Regions from separate parts of the Moritella sp. 28 genome, predicted to be linked through region 2. Evidence: predicted binding sites of a transcription regulator. Region 2 holds the regulator's gene; each other region holds the start of a gene.
The links. The regulator sigma-54, encoded in region 2, starts transcription at its own class of promoters, with help from an activator protein. The targets are predictions, from matches to a motif close to GTTGGCACGNNNNTNGNNT.
Positions count from the first base shown of each region.

Region 1: glnA (glutamate--ammonia ligase) is a predicted target of sigma-54. The motif match lies at 5,296-5,314, and genes of this name have one in related genera.
Region 3: fliE (flagellar hook-basal body complex protein FliE) is a predicted target of sigma-54. The motif match lies at 3,467-3,485, and genes of this name have one in related genera.

Region 1 is NZ_CP056121.1:4,954,823-4,961,920, reverse strand. It holds gene HWV02_RS22105 (PilZ domain-containing protein) at 1-535, shown strand, start outside; gene glnG (nitrogen regulation protein NR(I)) at 581-1,999, opposite strand; gene glnL (nitrogen regulation protein NR(II)) at 2,011-3,063, opposite strand; gene HWV02_RS22090 (DUF4124 domain-containing protein) at 3,166-3,687, opposite strand; gene glnA (glutamate--ammonia ligase) at 3,810-5,219, opposite strand; gene typA (translational GTPase TypA) at 5,740-7,098, shown strand, end outside.
Region 2 is NZ_CP056121.1:230,905-238,002, reverse strand. It holds gene lptC (LPS export ABC transporter periplasmic protein LptC) at 1-337, shown strand, start outside; gene lptA (lipopolysaccharide transport periplasmic protein LptA) at 360-821, shown strand; gene lptB (LPS export ABC transporter ATP-binding protein) at 837-1,562, shown strand; gene HWV02_RS01090 (RNA polymerase factor sigma-54) at 1,612-3,129, shown strand; gene hpf (ribosome hibernation promoting factor) at 3,161-3,448, shown strand; gene rapZ (RNase adapter RapZ) at 3,591-4,454, shown strand; gene mgtE (magnesium transporter) at 4,604-5,962, shown strand; gene pmbA (metalloprotease PmbA) at 6,066-7,098, opposite strand, start outside.
Region 3 is NZ_CP056121.1:1,134,902-1,141,999, forward strand. It holds gene HWV02_RS05210 (sigma-54 dependent transcriptional regulator) at 1-785, shown strand, start outside; gene HWV02_RS05215 (PAS domain-containing sensor histidine kinase) at 953-2,008, shown strand; gene HWV02_RS05220 (sigma-54 dependent transcriptional regulator) at 2,013-3,404, shown strand; gene fliE (flagellar hook-basal body complex protein FliE) at 3,526-3,855, shown strand; gene fliF (flagellar basal-body MS-ring/collar protein FliF) at 3,878-5,587, shown strand; gene fliG (flagellar motor switch protein FliG) at 5,580-6,623, shown strand; gene HWV02_RS05240 (flagellar assembly protein FliH) at 6,651-7,098, shown strand, end outside.

The DNA.
Region 1 (7,098 bases), 370 kb from region 2:
TAGCCGTGAAGTATGTATTTCGCACATTTCAAAAAAAATGCTGGATGTATTAGCGCAATCTGATGACATTGTATTGGTAACGCAAAGCGAACAAAAGGAATTTCGTTTTCCGCTTTATCTTATTAGTGATGGCTATAGCGATGAGCTAAAGGAGCTTGGTCCTCCCGATATCATTGATCATAAAGGTGGAGAAGGGCGTTATTGGCGCCTGTCGGATCCTAAAGGTTTAAAGGTATTTGATCCGAAAGGTGAAGTCTTATTGGGGGCTGTTCTGAATATATCGACGTCGGGATTATTTATGTTATGCAGTGCGCAGCAATTTTCGTCTATTGATTTTAACCTTCAAAAAGGGGACCGTGTGAACTTTTATTTAAAGATTCCACAACGTGGTTTTCATTTAGTTAAGGCTAACGTTGTACGGATTGAAAATGAAAATAATAATGGCAAAGGGCTGGCGTTGAATTTTGATATTGATAATGACTTAGCTTTGATACTCCATAATTATATTATTGAGAAACATGACTCACTGAATTAGTAAGCGGCAGTTAACTTAAAGAATAGGTTAACTGCCTAAGCATAATTAATTAATATCGAGTTCCTTCAACTTACGGGTGAGAGTATTACGACCCCAACCCAGTAGTTTTGCTGCATCTTGTTTATGACCTTGTGTGTACTCGAGTGCGGTTTGTAACATGATACGTTCAAAATCGGGCATTGCTTCAGCAAGGATATCACTCTGTCCTGATGCGAGTTGCTGTGCCGTCCAGGTTTTTAATTGTGTGCGCCAGTCGCCACTTTGAGCCGCGCTACCATGACTTATTAAAGGCGATTGCTCTTCGGTGATCTCAGAAGGTAAATCAGCAATGAATATTTCTTGGCCGCTGGCCATCACGGTTAACCAACGACAAATATTTTCAAGTTGGCGAACGTTACCGGACCAATGATGATTGGCTAAATAGGTTTGTGCTTCTTTACTGAGAATTTTGGTTTCGACACTCAGCTCTTTACCCGCTCTGATTAAAAAATGATTGGCGAGTTTAGGAATATCTTCTCGACGTTCATTTAACGATGGAATATGAATACGAATGACGTTCAAACGATGGAATAAGTCTTCACGAAAACTACCATCAGCTACTTTCTTTTCTAAGTTTTGATGCGTTGCTGCGATGATTCGTACATCCACGCTCACCGGAGAATGGCCCCCTACACGGTAAAACTGCCCATCAGAAAGTACCCGCAATAATCGCGTTTGAATATCAATCGGCATATCCCCGATCTCATCTAAAAATAGGGTACCGCCATTAGCTTGTTCAAAGCGACCATTACGCACACCTGCTGCGCCAGTGAAAGCACCTTTTTCATGACCAAAAAGTTCTGATTCAATCAAATCTTTGGGTATTGCAGCCATGTTTAAGGCAATGAATTCGTTATTTACGCGTGGGCTGTGTTTGTGTAGCGCTTGTGCAACTAATTCTTTACCTGTGCCAGATTCACCATTAATTAATACGCTGATCGAAGAACGTGATAAGCGACCGATAGCGCGAAATACTTCCTGCATGGCCGGTGCTTCACCAATAATTTCAGTCACTGGCGCGACTTTATTATTTTTACGGCGGTTTTTGCTTTGCTCTTTGGCATGAGTCACTGCACGAGTCGCTAAGGATACGGCTTCATCAATATCAAACGGTTTTGGTAAGTATTCAAATGCACCAGCCTGATACGCATTGACTGCACTGTCGAGATCGGAATGGGCAGTCATTATGATGATCGGGAGGTCAGGGTGAATGGCATGTACTTTATTCATTAATTCTAACCCGCTCATTTCTGGCATGCGGATATCAGAAATAATGATATCTGGCTGTTCGAATTCGAGTTTATTTAATAAGGCATGCGCACCACTAAATGCAGAGGTTTCAAATTTCTGTGATTTTAATGCTTTGTCGAGAACCCAGCGGATAGAACTATCGTCATCGACAATCCAAACTGTTGCTGTTGTCATAGTTTAATCCTTTATTTTCTTAGTGGCAGATAAATGGCAAATTCGGTATGACCTGGCCAGCTATGGCACTCAATTTTCCCCTTGTGTTGCTTAATCAGGTTTTGAGCAATAGAAAGTCCAAGTCCGGTGCCGCCTTCACGTGCAGTAACCATTGGGTAGAACAAGGTATCTTTAATGTGCTCTGGAATACCGGGTCCGTTATCAATGATTTTTATTTCAGCACATAAGCGATATTTCTGTCCTTGGATATTCACTTGATGTGCTGTACGCGTAATAATTTTAATGATGCCATGTTCTTTTAGTATTTGAACGGCATTACTAATTATATTAAGTAGTGCTTGTTGTAATAGGTCTGGTTCCATCTCAAAATCAGGTATTGATGGATCATAATCTCGTTCGATAATAATACCTGACGGTAAATCAAACTCGACTAACTGTTTTACTTTTTCAATGACGGAATGAATATTTAAAATGGTTTGCTGACCAGGCTTTTGTGGCCCCAATAAACGGTCAACTAGCGTCCGTAATCGATCGGCTTGTTCGATGATAATACCTGTAAATTCTTTTAATTCCGGCGTTGGTAGTTCTTTCTCTAATAATTGTGCGGCGCCACGTAATCCCCCGAGTGGGTTTTTAATTTCATGGGCCAAGCCACGTACTAATTCTTGTGCAGCTTGCTGTTGTACGTGTTGATAAAGTTCTTGGCTAATTTTCTTTTGTAAGTCTATTTGTCTCGCTTCAATTAGAACACAGACTTCCGAGTTAAAGTTCGTTAATGTTGCTGAAATTTCGACTAATAGTTGGCGATCATCAATGACTAATGATACTTCATTATCAGTAAATCCTTGCCCTGTTTTAATTATGCTTGCTAATAATGAAAGGTCGAGTGTTGTATGTTCGATGATATCCGTGATCTTCACATCAAGCACACGACTGGCACTGGATCCTAATAGTTGTTCACCCGCTGGATTGAGATATTTTATATACAGATCATGATTGAGAACGAAAACCGAAGAAACTAAGCTATTCATTAATGACTGTTGAGGTTCTGGGAGCATTACCATGGCACTTCCTTATTAGGATAAACATCCCGTGACTGAACGCACCAATTCGGTGCTCACTTTAAAATATTACTGTACAGCGTGGTGAAATTAAAGCGGAAATGCTTAGTTGGCCTTAAATCGATGTAAATAAACAGTAATGAGCTCTGATGATGCAATTACCTTGCCTAAGTTGTTAATTATTTGTAACTGTAATTTATGCGTACCAATGGGTACGTTTGTGACATCAAATTGCTTCTCAATTTGCTCACTATAAGTAATGCCATCAATTAATAAACGAATACTTGAACCGTACAGCAGTGTTGAACTGAGAGTGGCAGACACTGTGATTTCGCCAGTATTACTGCGTATTGTTTGTTGATCGCGTGGTGTGCTGATATGAATGCTACTTGGCGTGACTGATTTGTCATTCATTGTGGTTTTTGCATGACTTGTTTTCGGAGGAATTGATTGAGTAAGAGAGTCAATGGAAGGTGGAGTTAGCTTCACATCAATTTCTTTGGCTGATGCTGGTTTACTTTCATCATCCGAAAAGTGGGTAATACCTTGTTCATCAGTCCATTGATAAATAGCGGCAACACTAGTATAGCTTGTGATTATTAATATGAATAACATTACGTATTTCATGGCGACATCCTGTCTTTGATTACTTGATTTGTATGGTTATTTTCACCTAGTTACATTTATTTCACAAATAAAAAACCCGCTAAATAGCGGGTTTTTTGATATTAATTTTTATTAATAAGAAATTATACGCTGTAGTACATTTCAAACTCAACTGGGTGAGTTGTCATGTTCAGTCTTTCAACTTCTTCTTCTTTTATTGCAATGTAAGCATCGATTGTATCGTCAGCCATTACATCGCCAGCCGTTAAGAAGTCACGGTCAGTATCTAGTGCTGATAGTGCTTCTTGTAGTGAAGAGGCAACTTGTGGAATTTCTGCTGCTTCTTCTGCTGGAAGGTCGTATAGATCTTTATCCATTGCATCACCAGGGTGAATACGGTTTTTAATACCGTCAATACCTGCCATTAACATCGCAGAGAATGCTAAGTATGGGTTTGCTGCTGGATCTGGGAAACGAACTTCAATACGTGTCGCTTTTGGCGATGGTACGATTGGGATACGGATTGATGCAGAACGGTTACGCGCTGAGTAAGCTAGCATTACTGGTGCTTCAAAACCTGGGACTAAACGTTTGTACGAGTTAGTTGCTGGGTTAGCAAATGCGTTAATTGCTTTTGCGTGCTTGATGATACCACCAATGTAATGAAGTGCAGTTTCAGAAAGACCGCCATACAGATCACCAGAAAAAATGTTTTCGCCATTTTTCTGTAGTGATTGGTGACAATGCATGCCTGAACCGTTATCGCCTACAAGTGGCTTAGGCATAAATGTTGCTGTTTTGCCGTAAGCGTGTGCAACATTATGGATAACGTATTTAGTGATTTGAACTTCATCCGCTTTTTCAACGATTGAGTTATATAGTGCTGCGATCTCGTTTTGACCTGCTGTCGCTACTTCATGGTGATGCGCTTCAACTGTTAAGCCCATTTCTTCCATTATTAGGCACATTGCACTACGGATGTCTTGTGCAGAGTCAACTGGTGATACTGGGAAGTAACCACCTTTAACACCTGGACGGTGACCCATGTTGCCGCCTTCGTACTCTTTATCAGAGTTCCAAGAAGCTTCTTCAGCGTCAATCTTGTACATACTACCTGACATGTCAGTTTTGTACTTAACATCATCAAATAGGAAGAATTCTGGTTCAGGACCGAAGAATACATCATCAGCGATACCTGTTGAGCGTAAGTATGCAAGTGCACGCTTTGCTACTGAACGTGGGTCACGGCTATAACCTTGCATTGTTGCAGGTTCGAGTACGTCACAACGAAGGTTCAGAGTTGTTGCTTCTGTGAACGGGTCAAGTACAGCTGTTGCCGGATCTGGCATTAAAATCATGTCAGATTCGTTGATGCCTTTCCAACCTTCAATTGATGAACCATCAAACATTTTACCTTCTTCAAAGAAGCCGGCATTAACTTGATGATGTGGTAGAGATACGTGCTGCTCTTTACCTTTAGTATCTGTAAAACGTAAATCTACAAATTTAACGTCTTGTTCTTTAATTAGAGCTAATACGTTTTCTGCTGACATAAAAAATAACCTCCGGTGTCATCAATATGATGGCTTAATTTAAAGTGGCTGACTGTAAACAATCATGATTTAAATAATGCCATATATGTGCCAACTATTTAAGTTGTTGATTTTATTGCTTTAGTGTGCGTATTCTCCCTTGCTCCAATCTATTGCTGCACGAAGATCGTGCGTGCTACGCACTTGTTTGGTGCAGCGATTGTTGCGGTAAAAAAACGCGTACATTTACTATTACTAAGTTCGATATTATGGTTTATTTTCAGGGATTACCAGTAAAATCGTATTCAAATATAGTTGATAAAACGTCTCATCTGTAAGTCTAATTGATCACTGTGTGATACGGCCTATATTTATTTATATTTTGTGTGCTAAAAGCCCATTTAGTGGCTATTGCTTGGTTTTTAAATAAAATAAATTGCAATCATTTTACTCTGTGCCAAAATTTTGCTAGGTAGATCACAAGGAGGCGGTTACAATACCGCCTAATTTTTACCCATATAAAATATATAGAGGCATCACAGTGCTAGATAAACTACGCAACATTGCGATTATCGCTCACGTTGACCACGGTAAAACTACTTTAGTTGACAAGTTATTAGAACAGTCAGGTACTTTAGAGAAACGTGGTGGTAATGAAGAACGTGTAATGGATTCTAACGATCTTGAAAAAGAACGTGGTATTACAATTCTTGCTAAGAATACTGCTATTACATGGAAAGATTACCGTATCAACATCGTAGATACTCCAGGACACGCCGATTTCGGTGGTGAAGTTGAGCGTATTATGTCTATGGTTGATAGTGTTTGCTTAATCGTTGATGCTGTTGATGGTCCTATGCCACAAACGCGTTTCGTAACGCAAAAAGCATTTGCACATGGCCTTAAGCCAATTGTTGTTATCAACAAAATCGATAAACCTGGTTCTCGCCCTGAATGGGTTATGGATCAAATCTTCGATCTGTTTGATAACCTAGGCGCAACTGATGAACAGCTAGATTTTAAAGTTGTTTACGCATCTGCACTTAATGGTTGGGCTAACGTTGAGTCTGAAGAAGCTACTGAAAACATGGAACCTTTATTCCAAGCTATCGTTGATGGTGTTTCTGCTCCAGAAGGCGATCGTGATGGTGATTTCCAAATGCAAATCTCGCAACTTGATCACAACTCATATGTTGGCGTGATCGGTGTTGGCCGTGTAACACGTGGTTCTGTTAAACCAAATCAACAAGTTAGTGTTATTTGTGCTGATGGTCATATCCGTAACGGTAAAGTAGGTACTGTACTTGGTTACATGGGTCTTGAGCGTCATGAAACTGAAGAAGCGCAAGCTGGCGATATCATCGCAATCACAGGTCTAGGTCAACTTAAGATTTCTGACACTATCTGTGCGCCTTCTGCTGTTGAAGCACTACCTGCATTGTCTGTTGATGAACCAACAGTAACAATGACTTTCCAAGTAAACAACTCTCCATTCTGTGGTAAAGAAGGTAAGTTTGTTACTTCACGTAACATCCTTGAACGTCTAGAAGCTGAACTTGTTCACAACGTTGCATTACGTGTTGAACAAACAGATGATCCAGATAAATTTAAAGTTTCAGGCCGTGGTGAACTTCACCTAGGTATCTTAATTGAAAACATGCGTCGTGAAGGTTTCGAGCTAGCTGTATCTCGTCCTGAAGTGATCATGATTCAAAAAGATGGCGAAACTCAAGAACCATATGAAACGGTTACTATTGATGTTGAAGAAGCGCATCAAGGTCCAGTTATGGAAAAAATGGGCATGCGTAAAGCTGAACTTACAGATATGGCACCTGATGGTAAAGGGCGTATCCGTATGGACTTCATCGTTCCTAGCCGTGGCCTAATCGGTTTCCAAACT
Region 2 (7,098 bases):
GTTTACTAACCCCGTTATTATTATTTATGATGAAAATGCACAAGCGACATGGAAAATCAAAGCAAAAGAAGGTAACTTCAGTAGCGACGACGTGGCAACACTACGAAACGATGTTGTCATCAAGAATATGAAAAAAAATGATTATATTGATGCCATTACTACCAGTTATTTACAATTAGAGCTTGCCGAAAATTTGGTGCATAGCGATCAGTTAATTACCATTTCAGGGGACTTATTTCATCAAACAGGTGTCGGACTTGAAGGTGATTTAAAGCAAGAATACATGACTATCCTTAAGCAAGTTGAAGCGATTTATACTAATGATGAAAAAATATAAAGTTTTACTATTAACATTATTCATGAGTAATTCAGCCCTCGCATTAGAGTCTGATTTTACAGAGAATGTAGTCGTTAATGCCAAACGTCAAGAAGTGTTTATTAAAGAGAACCGAGTCATATTTTATGATAGTGTCGTGGTGACTCAAGGGACGACATTAATTCATGCCGATAAACTCACGGTCTTAAGCTCTGGCGAAAAAGGCACAGAAGTAATGATTGCCATAGGGTCGCCAGCCACTTTTTATCAAGAGCTTGATGACGGTAAGAAAATTAATGGCGAAGCAGATGAGATCCGCTACGAGCTAGGTAAAAAACGCTTAATCTTGTCAAAAAATGCACATTTACGCCAAGCTGATAGCGAAGTTAAAAGTGACAAGATTATCTACCAAATTGACAAACAAGAAATGATAGCCGAAAGCGGCAAGCATGAATCTGATCGAGTGATCACTATTTTCACTCCTGAAGACAACAAAACTAATTAGAGTAGATGAATTCATATGGCACGTTTAAAAGTATCACACTTAGCAAAAAGTTATAACAAACGAAAAGTTGTGTCAGATGTGAGTCTCGAAGTTGAATCAGGCCAAATTGTTGGTTTACTCGGGCCTAATGGCGCAGGTAAAACCACCACCTTTTATATGGTAGTTGGCTTGGTTAAGCGAGATCATGGACAAATCTTCATTGATGACCAAGAATTAACGCATGAGCCAATGCATATTCGTGCACAACAAGGTATTGGTTACTTACCCCAAGAAGCGTCTATTTTTCGTCGTTTATCGGTAACGAAAAATATCATGGCAATCTTAGAGTTACGAACTGAACTCACGCGTTTCGAACGTGAAGAAAAGTTAGAAGAATTATTAGAAGAGTTCCATATCACCCATATTCGCGATAGTTTAGGCATGAGCTTATCGGGTGGTGAACGCCGCCGTGTTGAGATTGCCCGCGCGCTTGCGGCAGATCCAAAGTTTATTTTATTAGATGAACCTTTTGCTGGCGTTGATCCAATCTCGGTAGGTGATATTAAAAAAATTATTCAACATCTGCGCGATCGTGGTTTAGGGGTATTAATTACCGACCATAACGTACGTGAGACACTCGATGTATGTGAACACTCTTATATTGTGAGCCATGGACATTTGATCGCATCTGGTACTTCTGAAGAGATTTTATCCAACGAAAAAGTGAAAGAAGTATACCTTGGTGATCAATTCCGACTATAGTTTGATATTGATACGTTACCGCATTTAAGGAAGAGAGAGTAGTCGTTAGATGAAGCCATCATTACAACTTCGTATGAGTCAATCTCTGGCAATGACGCCACAGTTGCAACAAGCGATTCGATTATTACAATTATCGACCTTGGAGTTACAACAAGAGATTCAAGAAGCATTAGACAGTAATCCGCTACTGGAACAAGAAGATCCCAACACAGCTCAAGCAAACGATACAGAAAGTAGTGATGAGCATAATCCAAATAATAACGACACAGTTACCGATGCCAGCCAAATAGAAGTTAGTGATGCGCTCGCCAGTGAAGCCATGCCAGATGAATTGCCTAATGACAGTAATTGGGATGATGTCTATACCCCTCAAATACAGACTCACAGCAGTGCGGGTAGCAGTATTGATGGTTTAGACCAAGTCTATCAAGGTGAGACCAGCGAAGGCTTATACGAGCATCTCATGTGGCAAATGGAATTAACCCCATTTTCTGACACTGATCGTGCTATTGCCGTTGCGATTATTGATGGCATTGATGATCATGGCTACCTTAATCAGACTTGTGAAGACATCCTGTCTAGCGTCAATAACGGTCACCAAGAACTTAGCGACAGTAGTAAAGAAAATAGTGAAGAGCAAGTTGAATTAGACGAAATAGAAGCAGTATTAAAGCGTATTCAACATTTCGATCCCATCGGCGTTGCAGCGCGTTCATTACAAGAATGTTTATTGATCCAACTCCAGCATTTACCTAAAAACACACCTTGGTTAACAGAATGTCAGCAAATAATTCAGTCTCACATGGATTTATTAGGCAATCGCGACTACCGTCAATTAAGCCGTAAGACAAAATTAAAAGAACCACAGCTTAAAGAGATCATGCAATTAATTCAGAGTCTAGAACCCAGACCTGGCAATGTTATCGATCAGACTGAAGGGCTTTATGTAATTCCCGATGTTTTAGTAAAGAAAAAAAATAATCAGTGGGTAGTCGAGTTAAATCCTGACATTGTGCCAAGATTAAAAGTGAACAATGAATATTCAAACTTGTCGACAAGCAATCGTAGTAGCAGCGATGGGCAGTTTATTCGAACGCATGTACAAGAAGCTAAATGGTTTATTAAAAGCTTAGATAGCCGTAATGAAACCTTACTAAAAGTAACTAAAAGTATTGTTCAACGACAAATTGATTTTTTTGAGTATGGCGATGAAGCCATGAAACCTATGGTTTTAAATGATATTGCCGAAGAAGTGGAAATGCACGAGTCAACCATTTCACGAGTAACAACGCAGAAGTTTATGCATACACCACGTGGTATTTTTGAACTTAAGTTTTTCTTTTCAAGCCATGTAAGTACTGACAATGGCGGAGAATGTTCATCAACCGCTATTCGAGCATTAATAAAAAAATTGGTCGCGGCAGAAAATGTCATTAAACCATTAAGTGACAGCAAGATTGCTGATTTACTTGCTGATCAAGGTATCAAAGTGGCTAGACGTACGATTGCAAAATATCGGGAGGCACTAAGTATACCACCGTCTAATCAGCGTAAAAGCCTATTATAAGGCTAATCCAACCTTCATAGGGGAGACATATATGCAAATTAATTTAACCGGTAGACATGTAAACATTACAGACTCACTGAAAGATTATGTTGATAGCAAGTTTTCCAAATTAGAACGGCATTTTGATCATATAAACAATATCCATGTGATTTTAAATGTCGAAAAATTACTTCAAATTGCAGAAGCAAAAATACATTTAAATGGGGGGGAGATCTTTGCCGTGCATGAACACAATGACATGTATGCCGCAATTGATGGCTTACTGGATAAGCTCGATCGCCAAGTGATTAAGCATAAAGAGAAGTTGATTCGTCATTAATTTTAATCTCGCCACAGATAACCTAAAGGAAAACCACTTTTTCCTTTAGGTATTAATGCTTCTGACATAATTAAAACATATCATATCCAAATCAATTGCGGGATAATGAACCCATTATTTTATATCGCTGTGAGGATAAAAGATGAAATTAATAATAGTCAGCGGCCAGTCAGGATCTGGTAAATCAATTGCATTACGCGTGCTTGAAGATCTAGGCTACTATTGCGTAGATAACCTACCAGTAAAATTACTACCACAACTGCTAAAAACCTTAAATGACCAAACCGAAAAAGTGGCAGTGAGTATTGATGTCCGTAACTTACCGACAGAAAAAAAAGAATTAAACGACATAATTACAGAGTTAAGAACGAGCACCGATCTGACTAGTTTATTTCTTGATACTAACCAGTCAGTCCTTATCAAACGTTATAGTGAAACCAGACGCCTTCATCCGTTAACAAAAGATGAGCTATCTCTATCACAAGCGATTGAAATAGAAAAAAAACGATTAAGCCCTTTAGCGTTACTTGCTGATTTAAAAATCGATACTACTGAACTCAATATTCATGAACTCAGTGAACAGATTAAAGAACGTATTTTAGGAAAGAAAAACAACCAACTTGTCTTAGTATTTCAATCATTTGGTTTTAAACATGGCCTACCTATGGATGCCGATTATGTATTTGATGTCCGTTTTCTACCAAACCCCCATTGGATCCCAGAATTAAAACCTTACACAGGTCTTGATGAACCCGTCATTAAATACCTGAGCCAACAGCCTGATGTAATGAGCTTTTCACAACAGATTGAAAACTTACTCACGACTTGGTTGCCAATGTTAGAAAAAAATAACCGCAGTTATGTCACCGTTGCTATCGGTTGTACAGGCGGCCAACATCGCTCGGTATTCATTGCTGAACAATTAGCAAAGAGCTTTAAACTACAAAATCGTGTAGTGCAAACTCGCCATCAAACCTTAGAAAAAAATAAACATAAAACTATCTAGGTACTCATTTGCAATGGCGTTAACGATCTAAACAGTTAATTATTTTACTTTATTGTTAATGCTGATTATAAATACAGATTAAGCTAGAATTACGCAGCACCAGCAAGCAAGGTCTTGCAGAAGAAGAATAATAAGAATGGGGACGACATATGCCAGAAAAGATGGAGCATGACAGCACACACCTACGTTTAAGCGAAGTGAACGAAGCACTTGATAGTGGTATGTTCATTCACGTTAAACGAATGCTCTACCAAACGCCCCCTTGTGATATTGCGTTATTACTGGAATCATCGCCACCAGCAGGCCGTAAAGTACTGTGGCGTTTAACCGACTCTGAAATGCAAGGTGAAATCCTTGACGAACTTAATGAAGATGCCAAAACCAGTATTCTCAAACTGATGGATACGGAGTCCCTTGTCGCTGCGACAGAGGGGCTCGATACTGATGATTTAGCCAATATTCTCCGTAGCCTACCAGACAGTATCTATCAAGAAGTTATCACCCAAATGGATACCCAAGATCGTCAACGTTTAGAAACAGCGATGGCGTATCCAGAAGACACTGCTGGCAGTATCATGGACACAGATACCATTACTTTAAGACCAGATGTGACTGTCGATGTGATCTTACGTTATATCCGTTTACGCGGTGAATTACCCGATGCCACAGATACTTTATACGTGGTTGATAAAGATGATCGCTTAATTGGCGATGTGCCCTTAGCCATGTTATTAACAACAGATCCAAACAGTGTGATTAGCACTATTATGGATCGCGAAGCAGAAACCTTACCTGCACATATGGATACCTCAGAGGTTGCCAAGCTGTTTGAACGTCATGACTGGATCTCTGCGCCAGTACTTGATGACTCAGGTAAACTACTCGGACGTATTACCATCGATGACGTGGTTGATATTATTCGTGAAAATGCCGAGCATGACATGATGGGTATGGCCGGTATGGATGACGATGAAGATACCTTCGCGCCAGTAATACAAAGTACCAAACGTCGAACACTCTGGCTTGGGGTTAATTTAATTGCCGCACTGACTGCTGCATCCGTCTCTAACATGTTTGAAGCGACCTTAGAACAACTCGCTACACTTGCTATTTTAATGACCATTGTGCCAAGCATGGGCGGTATTGCCGGTAATCAAACCCTCGCATTGGTTATTCGTGGTATGGCGGTTGGTCATATTAATGACGACAATAGCCGTTGGTTAATTGGTAAAGAAGCCATGGTTGGCGCACTGAACGGGGCTATCTGGGCAATATCTATTGCAATCATAGTATCATTATGGAAAGGCGATCCATCTCTGGGGCTGATCATTGGTGGCGCGATGTTTATCAACATGGCGATGGGGGGGCTTGCAGGCGTGGTCATTCCACTGGCAATGAAGAAATATAATATCGATCCTGCCTTAGCTGGCGGCATGGCACTCACCACCGTTACCGATGTCGTCGGTCTATTTGCCTTCTTAGGCATGGCAACACTAGTCTACGGTTAACCTTTATAACGAAAGCAGAGTTCAGAAAGTAAAGTTAATAGCCTATAACGTAAAAAGCCTGTGTCATCATGACACAGGCTTTCTCACTTAAACCTAGGGGATATTAGTTACCTGCAATCTGCATTGATTCTAATAGTGTAGAGCCCATTAGAATACTGCTACGAACATCGATATCGTTACCGACTGCAACAATATTTTTGAACATATCCGTTAAATTACCTGCGATCGTGATCTCGTGTACTGGATACTGCAGCTCACCATTCTCAACCCAGAAACCTGAGGCGCCACGGCTATAATCACCCGTTACAATATTCACACCTTGCCCCATCAGTTCAGTCACCAACAAACCAGTGCCCATTTGACGACACAGTTGACCTAATGTTTCGCCTTTACCTGTGACATTCCAGTTATGGATACCACCAGCATGGCCAGTTGTTTGCATACCCAATTTACGACCGCTGTAGCTGGTTAATAGGTAGCTCTTTAAAATACCTTGTTCTACAACATTTAAATCTTTAGTGCGCACACCTTCAGCATCATACATAGATGATGCTAAACCACCTTTAATATGCGGACGTTCTTGGATGTTTAACCAGTCAGGGAAAATTTGTTCGCCTAACTTATCTAATAAGAATGATGACTTACGATATAAGCTACCACCACTAATACCCATTACCAGCTGACCCATTAAGCTACTTGCAACATCATGATGAAAAATAACTGGTACATTACAGGTATCGATTTTACGCGCGCCTAAACGGTCCACAGTACGATTAACCGCTTCGATAGCAACTTGCTCTGGTGTCCACAATTTACTTGCGTCACGCGCCATTGAATAGCCGTAATCACGTTCCATTGCGCCGTCTTGCTCTGCAATCAATACCGAACTCATGCTATGACGGGTACTTGCATAGCCATTCACGAGACCATGACTGTTCCCATAAACTTTAATGCTGCTATGGCTGGTAAACGCACCTTCACTGTTCACAATACGAGAATCTTGCGCCAAGGCTAAGCGCTCGGTGAGACAAGCTTGTTCAATAGCATACTCAGGTTCAATTTCAATTGGGTGACATAAATCTAGGTCTTCTGGTTCAAACGCCATCAGGTCACGATCAGCAAGACCAGCAAATTCA
Region 3 (7,098 bases), 900 kb from region 2:
GTACTTTATTCCTTGATGAAATCGGTGATATGCCGCAGCCAATGCAAGTGAAATTATTACGTGTTTTACAAGAGCGAGTTTTTGAACGCGTGGGTGGCAGTAAAGCAATTAAAGCTGATGTAAGGGTTATTGCTGCAACACACCGTAATTTAGAGAAAATGATCCTTGATGGCGAATTTCGTGAAGATCTTTATTACCGTCTGAATGTATTCCCAATTGAAAGCCCTGCATTGCGTGAGCGCCCTGATGATATACCATTACTGATCCAAGAGTTATTACGCCGACACGAAGCAGAGCATGATGCGACAATCTTATTTACGCAACGGGCAATGGAATCGTTAATGCAACATTCATGGCCGGGTAATGTACGTGAATTATCGAATTTGATCGAACGTTTACTGATCATGACGGCTGGTAATATTGTGGATATTGGTGAGTTACCTGCTAAATACCGTTATAACGATGATGGTGAAAGTCAGAGCATTAGTTCAGAGTTACCGAGTGAATTAGCTGAGCGTGATGCAATATCTGCAATGTTTAATGATGATATTTTTGCCGATATAGAAGAAGAATCACAAGAAGATGGTTTCTTCTCGATGCCAAATAGTTTGCCTGAACGCGGCGTTAATCTGAAAGAGATGCTGGCCGAATTCGAAATAGACATGATTAAACAAGCCCTTGATCAACAAGCGCACGTTGTCGCCCGAGCTGCAGATCAACTTGGCATGCGTAGAACGACATTGGTTGAAAAAATGCGTAAGTATGGATTACAGAAAGAAGCCTAAATAAATGTAACCAAGTATAGATTTACTTATCCTTGATAAAACAAACGAGAAAGCTCAACGTGATGTTGGGCTTTTTTCTTTATATATACAATGGTTTACGCCCCTTTAATTATTGGCACACTAAATGCATCGTTAGGTGCGAGTCAATTTTTTAGCGGAGTGCTACCATGGTACAAGAATCTTATCCCGGCGAATTAGCAGAACTACGAGCACACAAAAATCGTAGTGAAAAGTTAGTAGAAGCATTGCCGTCAGGGTTGGTTATTCTTGATGGCAACGGTATGGTCATTGAAGTCAATAAAGTTGCTGTGCAATTACTTGGTGAACCATTGATCGATTCACGTTGGATGGATGTCATTCAACGTGCGTTTACCCCTAAAGAAGATGACGGACATGAAATTTCATTAAAGAATGGCTGTAAAGTTCAACTTTCGATCACGACACTTGGCACGCAGCCTGGTCAGTTAATAATGTTGACAGACTTAACGTATACACGTCATTTACAAGAGCGTGTCAGTCATATGAAACAGTTGTCGTCATTGGGGCGAATGGTAGCGTCATTAGCACACCAGATCCGCACGCCATTATCAGCGGCATTATTATATGGATCTAATCTAGCCAACCCGAATCTCCCGCCAGCATCAAAGAAACGTTTTCAAAGTAAACTTATTGAACGGCTTAATGATTTGGAAAACCAAGTTAATGACATGCTGCTATTTGCACGTACCGGCAAAGATTTAGTGGTTGAAGAGATTTCACTGCAGAACTTATTAATTCAAGTGCAAGCGGGCAGCGAAGCTATGATGTTGCAGACTGGTAGCAACATGCAAGTGACACTACCCGAACCCGATTTATTAATTCTAGCTAATCGTAATGCACTTTCTAGTGCGATTGGCAATTTGATACAAAATGCATTACACGCTTGTGGTCAAGGGGCTAACCTCGCTATTTCTGCAGTCCGCTCCGGTGATGACAAAGTCGCAATTGTGGTATCTGATGATGGTCCCGGGATCTCGACGCTCATGCAAGCAAAAATCTTAGAACCTTTCTTTACCACCAAATCACAGGGCACGGGTCTTGGCCTTGCTGTTGTACAAAGTGTGGTGAAAGCGCACCATGGCAGTTTAGAGTTGAACTCAACTGTCGGTGAAGGAAGTCGTTTTAGTATAATCGTACCGCTACATCGCGTAGCAGAACCTCAACCAATGGTAATAGGTGGATAATAGTATGTCCCATTCTCAAATTCTTGTAGTTGAAGATGATTTAGGTCTTCGTGAAGCCTTAGTTGATACCTTATTAATGGCTGGTTATGAGTGCGATGAAGTTGATAGCGGTGAAAGTGCACTGATTGCATTAGGTAAAAAAACCTATGATATGGTCGTGAGTGATATTCAAATGGGTGGCATGACGGGATTAACTTTACTGCATAATATTAAACAAAAACACCCCGATTTACCGGTATTGTTAATGACGGCTTATGCCAAAGTAGATGATGCGGTAACGGCAATGCGTAATGGTGCAGTTGACTACATTGGTAAACCTTTCTCTCCAGAAGTATTGATTAATCAGGTTGGTCGTTATGTACCACCACAAAAAATAGCTAAGCGCACACCTTGTTACGGTGATGAGAAAACAGAGCAACTATTAAGTTTGGCGCGTAAAGTGGCTAAATCAGATGCAACGGTCATGGTGACAGGTCCAAGTGGAACGGGTAAAGAAGTGCTATCACGTTATATTCATGATAATTCACTGCGTTATGACGGTCCATTTGTGGCTATTAACTGTGCGGCTATCCCAGATAATATGTTAGAAGCAACACTGTTTGGTTATGAAAAAGGCGCATTTACTGGCGCGATACAAGCATGCCCAGGAAAATTTGAGCAAGCACAAAACGGTACCATTTTACTGGATGAGATCTCGGAAATGGACTTATCGTTGCAAGTTAAATTATTACGGGTATTGCAAGAGCGTGAAGTTGAGCGCTTAGGTAGCCGTAAAACCATTAAACTTAATATACGAGTCATTGCTACCAGTAACCGTAATATGAAACAAGCTGTCTCGAATGGTGATTTCAGAGAAGATTTATATTATCGCTTAAATGTATTCCCATTAGCTTGGCTACCGTTAACTGAGCGTAAAGGTGATATTTTACCGATTGCGGAACATTTATTAAAATTACACTGCAAACAAAATAATATTCCAACGTTAGAATTACTTAACTGCGCGAAGGCGAAGTTACAGATTTATCATTGGCCGGGTAATGTACGTGAATTGGACAACGTGATCCAACGCGCTATGATTTTAGCGGTTGATGGGAAAATAAAAGATGCAGATCTTATTTTAGAAGATTTTACTGCCGCAGATTTTCAAGTCATAGCGCCGATTGCTCAAGTGCCACAGCTACATATTAAATCGGAAATCCCTGTGCGCAGTATTAATCAACCCAACGAGCCTTTAGGTAACGAATTACGTCAACAAGAGTATCAAATTATTTTGGAAACCTTGATTGGCTGTAATGGCGTGCGTAAAAACGTTTCAGAAAAATTGGGTATCAGTCCACGTACATTGCGCTATAAATTAGCGAAAATGCGAGAGCAAGGCATCGAAATCCCTGCATAACTATTTATAAAAACAATCGTTATAAAAAGGCCGTAATCAATTGAAGTTACGGTCTTTTTTTTGTTGGCATGTTAATTGCTCCTCTCAAGGTAGGTCAAAAATATGACAACGAGGATAATCAATGAATATCGCAGCCAATAATCTCTACTCCGAAATGCAAAGCATGTCGTTACAGGCGACTAAATTTGAAGCAGATCCTACCGCGGTAAAAGCGCCAACCACAACATCTGCCAATTTTGGTGATATGTTGCAGCAAGCAATGGATAGTGTTAACGGATTACAGCAAAATACTGGTGATTTACGCACCCGTTTCGATCAAGGTGATCGCAGTGTGTCCCTAAGTGATGTTATGATAGCATCGCAAAAATCGGGGATAGCATTCGATGCTACGGTACAGGTTCGTAACAAATTGATCGAATCTTATAAAGAAATAATGAGTATGCCTGTTTAATCTCGGGTAAAGGAGTAACTCTGTGGCTGACATAGCTTCAAATACAGGTATCGTAAGTAATGACGATATGGGTAATGATTTAGCGCAACTAGATGAAAATGAGCAAAAAAGCTCAGCATTTGGTTTTTTCACTAATGCCGATATCTTACGTCAAATCATCCTAATCTTAGCATTAGCGATCTCGCTAACCTTAGTGGTATTTATTTTACTCTGGGGCAAAGAGCCTGAAATGCGTCCTTTAGGTACGTATCAAACGGTTGAACTCATTGAAACCCTCGAATTTTTAGACCAACAGAAAATAGAATATAAAATTAATGGTGATACGATCTCTGTTCCTGCTGAGCAGTATCAAGACATTAAATTACGATTACGTCGCTCAGGACTCGTCACTGCAGAATTAGAAGGTGACGATATTTTGATGAAAGATATGGGCTTTGGTGTCAGCCAGCGTGTCGAACGAGAACGTTTAAAATTGGGTCGTGAACGTCAAATATCACGGGCATTAACAGAATTTAAACATGTATCAAAGGCACAAGTATTATTAGCCATCCCAAAAGAAAATGTGTTTGCTAAGCGCGACAAGAAGCCCAGTGCAACAGTTGTATTAACGGTACGTAACAGCAACGCAATCTCGCAAGAAAATATTGATGCTATGGTGCAATTGGTTGCTTCTGCTGTTCAAGGCTTAGAACCCACCCGCGTAACCTTGACTGATCAAAATGGCCGCTTGCTGAACTCGGGCAGTCAAGACATGATGGCTGCAAAAGGTCGACGTGAATTTGAAATTGTACAAAATCATGAACGTGAGTACCGAGATAAAATAGATTCTATACTTATCCCTATCTTAGGTGTCAGTAATTATACCGCTGAAGTTGATGTATCAATGGACTTTAGTGTGACAGAGCAAACACAAAAACGTTTTAATCCCGATTTACCTGCAATACGCAGTGAAATGTTATTAGAGCGTCAATCGATTGGTAATGATAGTCAAGGTATTCCGGGGGCATTAACCAATCAACCTCCACTAGACGCGGATATACCTGAAGAGGCAGCTGGAGAGAATGCCGCAGCTCGTCCTATTGGTCAATCTCAAAAAGAATCAACGCGAAATTATGAACTTGATACAACAATCAGTCACACTAAATCACAAACCGGTGTTATTCGGCGCTTAAGTGTGTCTGTTGCGATAGATTACATCAATAGTACAGGAGCCGATGGAACACTGGTGAGGGAACCTCGTAGTCAAGCCGAACTCGCCAATATCCGTCGTGTTTTACAAGGTGGCGTGGGCTTTAATGTTAACCGAGGTGATGCTCTTGAGGTGGTTGCTATCCCATTTAATCGCCCTGAATTGGCTGCGATGGCTGAACTTCCAATTTGGGAAGAAGAATGGTTCTGGCGTGCCGTACGTATTGCTGCTAGCTTAATCGTCATTGTGATATTAATCATGGCGATTATTCGTCCTATGATTAAACGCTTAATTAACAACGAACCGGAAGAAAAAGTAGAAGATTTAGATTTAGGTATCAGTGCGATTGAAAATGACGAAGATATGCAATTGCTTACTGCCGATACCGATGTGGATACGGACTTTGCAATGCGCAGAGGTCATTTACAATTACCGAACTTACACAAAGACGAAGATTTGTTAGAAGCGGTTCGTGCACTGGTTGCTAACGAACCTGACTTAACTGCATTAGTAATTAAAGAATGGATGATAGAAGATGCCTGATTCTAATAAACAAGTAGCGACAACGCCAAAGTTCGATGCAACAACCTTAACTGGTATTGAGCGTTCTGCGATCTTAATGTTGAGTTTAAATGAACAAGATGCTGCCATTATTTTCCGCCAGTTAGAGCCGAAACAAGTGCAGCGCTTGGGTATGGCAATGGCATCCATGAAAGATTTTTCTCAGGTGAAAGTAGCGGGTGTGCACCGTGCGTTTATTGATGACATTCAAAAGTTCACTAATATTGGTGTGGGCAGCGAAGACTTCGTTCGAAATGCATTAACAGCCGCGCTGGGTGCTGACAAAGCCGGTAATCTGGTTGATCAAATTATTATGGGTAGTGGCGCTAAAGGTCTCGATTCATTGAAATGGATGGATGCACGTCAGGTAGCTAGTATCATTCATAATGAGCATCCGCAGATCCAAACTATTGTATTATCTTATTTAGAACCTGAACAGTCAGCTGAAATTTTATCGCAATTCCAAGATAAGGTGCGTATTGATTTAATGATGCGTATTGCTAATCTAGAAGAAGTACAGCCCGCAGCTCTGCATGAATTAAACGAGATCATGGAGAAACAGTTTGCTGGTCAATCTGGCGCTCAAGCCGCGAAGATGGGTGGTCTGAAAGCAGCCGCAAATATTATGAATTACCTCGATACCAATATCGAAGGCCAATTAATGGATGCTATTCGTGAGTCTGATGAAGAGATTAGTCAGCAGATCCAAGACCTTATGTTTGTGTTTGAAAATCTGATTGATGTTGATGATCGTGGTATTCAAGCACTACTGCGTGAAGTAGCACAAGAACAATTACAAAAAGCACTTAAAGGTGCCGACGATCAGCTTAAAGATAAGATCTTTAAGAATATGTCGAAACGCCAAGTTGAAATTCTGGAAGATGATCTGGAAGCTATGGGACCAATTCGTGTTAGCGAAGTGGAGTCTGCGCAGAAAGAGATCTTATCAATCGCGCGTCGCTTAGCGGATAGTGGTGAAATTATGTTAGGCGGAGGTGGTGGCGATGATTTCTTATAATTGCATGATTATTAATGGTAAAGTGGAATGACAGAGTCTTTAAAATCAACGTTTTCACCACTTGATAGTAGTGACCATCAAATTGAGGATTGGTATTTACCGGATTTTGAACAGACTCAAGCTGCCGCATTAAATACCAATGCGCTTGGTATGAAATCTGATTGGTATGAAGGTAAGCTTGTTACAGGTGAACAGGTTGAAGACGTTGAACCTCAGCCTATGACGGCAGAAGAACTTGATGCAATACGCCAAGCTGCATATGACGACGGTTACAATGAAGGTAAAGAATTGGGTTATCAAGATGGACTCACGAGCGGTACAGCTGACGGTCTTAGCAAAGGTGAAACCGACGGTTTGGCGCAAGGTCTAGCGCAAGGCTTAGCTGATGGCCAGCAACAAATTGTTGATAAGGCTTTGGCTTGGGAACAATTGCAAACGCAAATGCATACACCTCTTGCCGCGGTAAATAGTGAAG